Regions from separate parts of the Pantoea sp. At-9b genome, predicted to be linked through region 2. Evidence: predicted binding sites of a transcription regulator. Region 2 holds the regulator's gene; the other holds the start of a gene.
The links. The regulator PurR, encoded in region 2, represses purine synthesis genes. The targets are predictions, from matches to a motif close to CANGCAAACGTTTGCNTG.
Positions count from the first base shown of each region.

Region 1: the regulator PurR is predicted to act here: its motif matches at 1,626-1,643, upstream of cvpA (colicin V production protein).

Region 1 covers NC_014837.1:3,028,194-3,031,404, forward strand. The annotation lists gene purF (amidophosphoribosyltransferase) at 1-1,040, opposite strand, end outside; gene cvpA (colicin V production protein) at 1,077-1,562, opposite strand; gene dedD (cell division protein DedD) at 1,815-2,549, opposite strand; gene folC (bifunctional tetrahydrofolate synthase/dihydrofolate synthase) at 2,539-3,211, opposite strand, start outside.
Region 2 covers NC_014837.1:1,864,016-1,867,226, forward strand. The annotation lists gene punR (DNA-binding transcriptional activator PunR) at 1-781, shown strand, start outside; gene purR (HTH-type transcriptional repressor PurR) at 778-1,803, opposite strand; gene PAT9B_RS30570 (YnhF family membrane protein) at 2,089-2,178, shown strand; gene PAT9B_RS08550 (C40 family peptidase) at 2,235-3,023, opposite strand.

The sequences.
Region 1 (3,211 bases), 1.2 Mb from region 2:
ACCGCGCTGCGGCGCAGATGTTGGCCCGGCATGATAAAGGTACGGCCCACATAACGGTTTTTCACAAAACCCTGACGATAAGGCTTATCCAGAATACGGGCGATTTCCAGCGCCACATCGGTGGAGGTTTCCGGGATTGGAATCACCACGTCGATGTCGAGATCTTCCCACTCGCGGGCAATTTTCGCGCCGAGCTTGGTGCCCATACGCACGCGCGCGCTGTAGACCGAAATCTTGTCGAGGAAGGAATCCGGGCGCGCAAAGTAAACGTACTCGAACAGGCACGGATTGCTTTTTGGGTTTTCAGCACACTGGCGGGTCGACAGCTGGCCTTGCTCGGTGATGTACACCGCTTCGCCCGGTGCGACGTCACGAATAAATTCAAAGCCCAGCGTATCCAGCGCCACGCTTTCCGACGCGACCATGTACTCGGTACGACCATCAGCAATGACACGCTTGCCGAGTACCAGCGGACGGATACCGTTCGGGTCGCGGAAGGCCACCATACCGTGACCGATAATCATGGATACCACCGCGTATGCCCCGCGCACCTGCTGGTGCACCGCAGCCACAGCGGCAAAAATATTGTCTGCTTCCAGCGGGTAGTGCTGAAAACGGTCCAGTTCCTGCGCAAAGATATTCAGCAGGATTTCGGAATCTGAGGTGGTGTTGACGTGACGGCGACCCACTTCGAACAGCTGTTTACGCAGTTCGTGCGCGTTGGTCAGGTTACCGTTGTGCGCCAGCGTAATGCCGTAAGGGGAGTTCACATAGAAAGGTTGCGCTTCAGAGGCGCTGGAGCTGCCCGCAGTCGGGTAGCGAACGTGACCAATCCCGATGTTGCCTTGCAAACGCTGCATGTGGCGTGCTTCGAAGACATCGCTCACCAGCCCGTTGGCTTTGCGCAAACGAAAGCAGTTTAGCGCATCGATGGTACAAATGCCGGCGGCATCCTGCCCGCGGTGCTGCAGCACCGTTAACGCGTCATAGATCGACTGGTTTACTGGCATAAAACCGGTGATACCAACAATACCGCACATGTTGTCATTTCCTCATTAGCCGCACTCCCGATGGCGTCACCGGGGTAAAAAACTGGACGTGCTTTTCAGATAGTCGAAGAACCACCTGATGATGTAACTGAACTGGGGAATGAGTTGGGACTGCTGCCAGTCCGGGCTTTTCGAGAAGCCGGTGAATGTATCGAGGAAGAAGAGAATAGCGGCAACGATCAGCACGCCACGCAACGCCCCGAAACAGACCCCCAACACCCTGTCGGTTCCCGACAGGCCGGTCTTTTCAACCAGCGTGCCGATCACATAGTTCACGATGGCACCCACAATCAGGGTGGCAACGAAGAGCACCGCGATAGCAATGCCGTTGCGAACCAGTTCGTCGTCAAAACCTGTAAACCAGACTGCAAGGTAGGCGTAGTAGTGACTGGCGACAAAAAACGCACATCCCCAGGTAACGAGAGATAAGGCTTCCCGGACAAACCCACGAACCAGGCTGACCAGGGCCGAAAAACCAACTACCGCAATAATGACGTAATCAATCCAGATCATGAACTCTTCCAGCGCCAGCGCGATTGCACCCCTGCATCCAGTTCGGGGCGCATTCTAACAGAAAAAGAAAACGTTTGCGTAGGGTTTTCCGGTTCTGCATCCATAAAAAGGGCGATGAAAAAAACTTTCCTCGCCCCAGGCCACTTCAGCATTATAATCCACTGAAATATAATCAATTTTTATCCAGCATCGCACTGAACACTCCGTGCTATGCCGCGCCTTTTTCAGCTATCGGCGCGGCTTATCAACGGTTTAGCGTGTGCTGTAGGGTTTCACCACCCCACCCAGTCCGGAGAGGTTTTTTAGCTCACCCAGAGCGGCTTGCATCTTCGCCTTGGAGGCATCCGGCCCGACATAAATACGGGTGATCTGCCCCTGTACCGGCGTCGATGGCACGGTAAAGGCGCGATAACCCGACAGGCGCAGCTGTGCGACGATCTCGTTTACCTTGGCCGCGTTTTTCAACGCGCCGAGCTGGACCACGTAAGCCTGCCCGCTGGGGGCTTCCGCTTCGCTTTGCTTCGGTGTTTCAACCGGTTTAGCGGTTTCCACCGGCTTCGGCTGCTCGACGGGCTTCGGCTCCACCGGTTTCGGTTTCGGTTGCTCGACCGGTTTGGGTTTTGGCGTTTCCACCGGTTTTGGTTTCACCGTCTGATGCACCGGCGGCGGTGTCACCACCGTGGGTTCGCTGTGCTCCGCAGGTTGCGGGCTGCTATTCTCAGCAGGTGCGGTGGTGGTGGTGGTTTTGCCATTGGCTTCGCTCTGTGCTGCTCCCGCACCTTCCGGCGGCTGGGCAGGCAGTGACTGCGTTACCGGCGGCACCATTTCGCTGTCCTGCTGGTCATCCGGTTTCGGTACCAGCGGAATGGCAGCGAACTCCTCTTTGTAGTGCTTTTTCTTGCCGTCCAGCAAACCCGGTAACACGATGACGCCAACCGCCACCAGGATTACCGTGCCCACCAAACGGTTCTGAAACTTACTTGCCACTGCCGTTCTCCGCTGCCATCGATTCCATTACCTGTGCCACGGTGTGGAAAGATCCACACACCAGAATCACATCCTCGGGTTTGGCCTGCTGACGTGCCGCCTGCCATGCTGAGTCTACGGTAGTAAATGCCTCGCCGCTCGCCAGGTGGGCAATCAACTGCTCCGCTGTTGCGCCACGCGGGCCGTCAAGCGGTGCGCAGTACCAGCTATCCACCTGTGGTGCCAGCGCCGCCAGTGTCCCGGCGATATCTTTATCATGCAGCATGCCAACCACCGCATGTACCTTACCCGCACGCGGCAATTCAGCCAGACGTGAAGCCAGATAATAAGCGGCATGAGGATTATGTGCCACATCGAGGATCACACGTGGCGCAGTGCTCACCGTCTGGAAACGGCCCGGCAAAATGGCCAGCGGCAGATGTTGACGGATGATCGCTTCGCTCACCGTCAACCCTGAGGCACGCAGTGCGATAAGCGCGGTAGCGGCGTTGGGGAGCGGTACTTGTGGAAGCGGCAGGTCACGCAATTCACCCTGCGCATCCTGCAATGTCCAGCTGTCGCCCTGCTGTTGCCATTGCCAGTCACGGTTAAGCTGCGACAACTGCGCGCCCTTCTCTGCCGCCACTTCGGCGATGGTATGCGGCATAGCGGGTTCGCCCACC
Region 2 (3,211 bases):
GGCCGTGCCGCTGTTTGAACGTCAGCATCGGGAAGTGGTATTGACGGCGGCAGGGGAGCATTTTGTCCGTGAGGGGCGCAGTGTTATCAAAAAAATGCTGGCGACGCGGCGACAGTGTCAGCAACTGGCGAACGGCTGGCGTGGGCAGCTCAGTATCGCGGTAGATTGTATTGTGAAGCCGCAGCGTACCCGGCAACTGGTCAGGGATTTCTACCGTCACTTTCCCGACATGGAGCTGATTATCAGCTATGAGGTGTTCAATGGCGTCTGGGATGCGCTGGCGGACGGGCGGGTTGATGTGGCAATTGGTGCGACCCAAGCGATCCCGGTCGGTGGACGTTTCTCGTTTCAGGATATGGGGGCCTTGAACTGGCGCTGTGTGGTTAGCCCCGAACATCCGCTGGCGCAAAGCGCACGGCTGGACGACGAAACGCTGCGCGCCTGGCCTTCGCTGGTGTTGGAAGACACCTCGCGGGCGTTGCCGCGACGTATGACATGGACGCTGGATAATCAGCGTCGGCTGGTGGTGCCGGAATGGGAAACCGGCCTTGACTGCCTGCTTGCCGGACTCTGCGTCGGCATGGTGCCGGGCCATTTAGCCCGACCGTTGCTGGATAGCGGTGCACTGACCGAATTAGCGTTACCCACGCCATTCCCGGATAGCCCGTGTTGTGTCAGTTGGTCGGAACAACGCAACTCACCGGCATTAGGCTGGTTGCTGAGCTATCTCGGTGATGCCGAAACGCTCAACCAGGAATGGCTGAGCGAAACGGAGGCTTAGCGACGATAATCGCGGAACGGGCCGTCAGCGACGGAACGGCGTTCAATCAGCGTGGGCTGAACCTCAATGGTCTGGGGTTCTTCACGCTTACTGGTGATGCGATCCAGCAACATCTCCAGGGCTTTTTCACCCAGTTGAGCTTTAGGCTGGTGCACGGTCGTCAGCGCCGGAGTGAAATAACGCGCGTTGCGCACATTGTCATAGCCGATCACGGAAATATCCTGCGGCACGCGCAGACCCATCTCATCCGCAGCGCAAATCGCGCCCATCGCCATGATATCGCCGCCGCAGAACACGGCAGTCGGACGTTGCTTCTGATTGAGGATCTGCTGCATCGCCTGATAACCGGACTCCGGTTCGAAGTCGCCCTGCACGATCCAATCCGGCCGAACGTTGATACCCGCTTCATTCAGCGCTTGCATGAAACCCGCATGGCGGCCACCGCCGGTGTTACGTTCCATTTGCCCGGGGATGGCACCAATGTCGCGATGACCACGTTCGATCAGATAACGACCCGCAAGATAGCCGCCCTGGAAGGCATTATCCTGCACCGTATCAGTGAAGTCGCCGCGCGATGCGCCCCAGTCCATCACCACCATCGGGATGTTGCGGTTCTCTTCCAGCATGGTCAGCAGGTCATCAGGGTACTCAGAACACATGACCAGCAGGCCATCGACGCGTTTCTGCGCCATCATCGACAGATAAGCGCGCTGTTTTTGCAGATCGTTATGCGCGTTGCCAAGGATCAGCGTGTAGCCACGGTCGAAACAATGGTTCTCCACTGCTTCGATAATCTCGGCGAAATAGGGGGCTTCGCTGGAGGTCGCCAGCAGTCCCAGCGTTTTGGTGTGGTTGACTTTCAGGCTGCGCGCCACGGCGCTGGGCGAGTAATGCAGCTCTTTGATCGCTTCCCATACGGCGTTACGCGTCTCTTCCGCGACAAAACGCGTCTTGTTGATGACATGCGAAACCGTGGTGGTGGAGACACCGGCGCGTTTCGCCACATCTTTAATTGTTGCCATGAAAATGGTACTCCCGGGCTTATCGCAACTAACTGATAAGTATATTGTTAAACGTTTGCGTCTGCTAATGGTTTTACGCCCCGATTTTCGGGGCAAATGGCGAAGAAAAAGACCTTAACACTCAGTCAATAACACTTTAACTTGCCGCAAACACAGCGTGCGCAAAATCTGTTGCGCAACGAAAGGCGGCGATTCTAGCAAGCTGGCGCGGATAAGACGAGATTTTTGCCGGGGGCTGTGACAAAATTACGATAACCCTTCAATTAATGTGACTAAGGAGTTGTGATGAGTACCGACCTGAAACTGGCGCTGTTTACCACTGTGGGCGCGCTGTTAATGATTATCGTGTTCAGCTTCACCGCGATCCTTCATTAATAAAAAAAGCCGGATCTGAAAAATCAGTCCGGCTTTTTCTGCTCGCGGGCGGCGGGTTAGCGGATGGTTTTGGGCGTCATCATCCGGCGAGCGCCAACATAATGTTTCAACCAGTAGTCCTCACCCAACGCACTGATCTGAATGTCTTTACCGGTACGCGGTGACTGGATAAATTTGCCATTGCCGAGATAAACACCCACATGATCAGCGGTGCCGCGATGATTGATGCGGAAGAACACCAAATCGCCTTTCTCCAGCATATCGCGCTTAATCGGTGCCGCATCGCGCAGATGGTACATTTCGTTGGCGGTGCGGGGGAATTTGTATTTGACCAGATCCTTGTAGGCGTACCACACCAGGCCACTGCAATCGAAACCGGTATGCGGTGAGGTGCCACCCCATTGATAAGGCTTGCCAATCTGCCCCATCAGTTTGTTCATGGCGGTTTCACGGGCTTTCTGATAGCGCTGACGGTGGGAGTTGCTCATCTTGATGGTGGTCAGATCGCCGCCATCATCCTGCTTCTCCGCTCTTTTGGCGGTGCGCTGGTGGCCATATTTTTTAGACGGTGACTTCAGCAGAGATTTTTTGCTGCGGGTGGTTTTGTGCAGCGCCGTTTCCGTTTTCGGCTGTTTTTTCAGTTTTAGCTTCTGAACACTGGTGGCAAGACGGGATTTCTTCGTGCTGGTTTTTACCGGACGTCGTTTGCGACGCTCATCTTCACGCGCACTTTTCTTCTCTGCGTTATGCAAACTGGCATTGATGGGCGCATGCGGTGACGCAGAAGCCACATTAAAAAACAGTTGGGCGAAAGCCAGCATAAAAAGCGTAATGAGTAAACGCATAGTCCGGTTACAGGTTAAGCAGTCTGAAGAAAACAGCCTGCGGCTATGTTAGAAAAATCTGATCAATGATCAGCGCCGAGATGATTCTAATCCAGTTTTTTTCCAAAAGGTAAGGCATTTTTCCATTAATCTGTTAGCAGAGTTGATATGGGGCAAAAATGAGCGATTTCAGCTGGTTAACCCAGCAG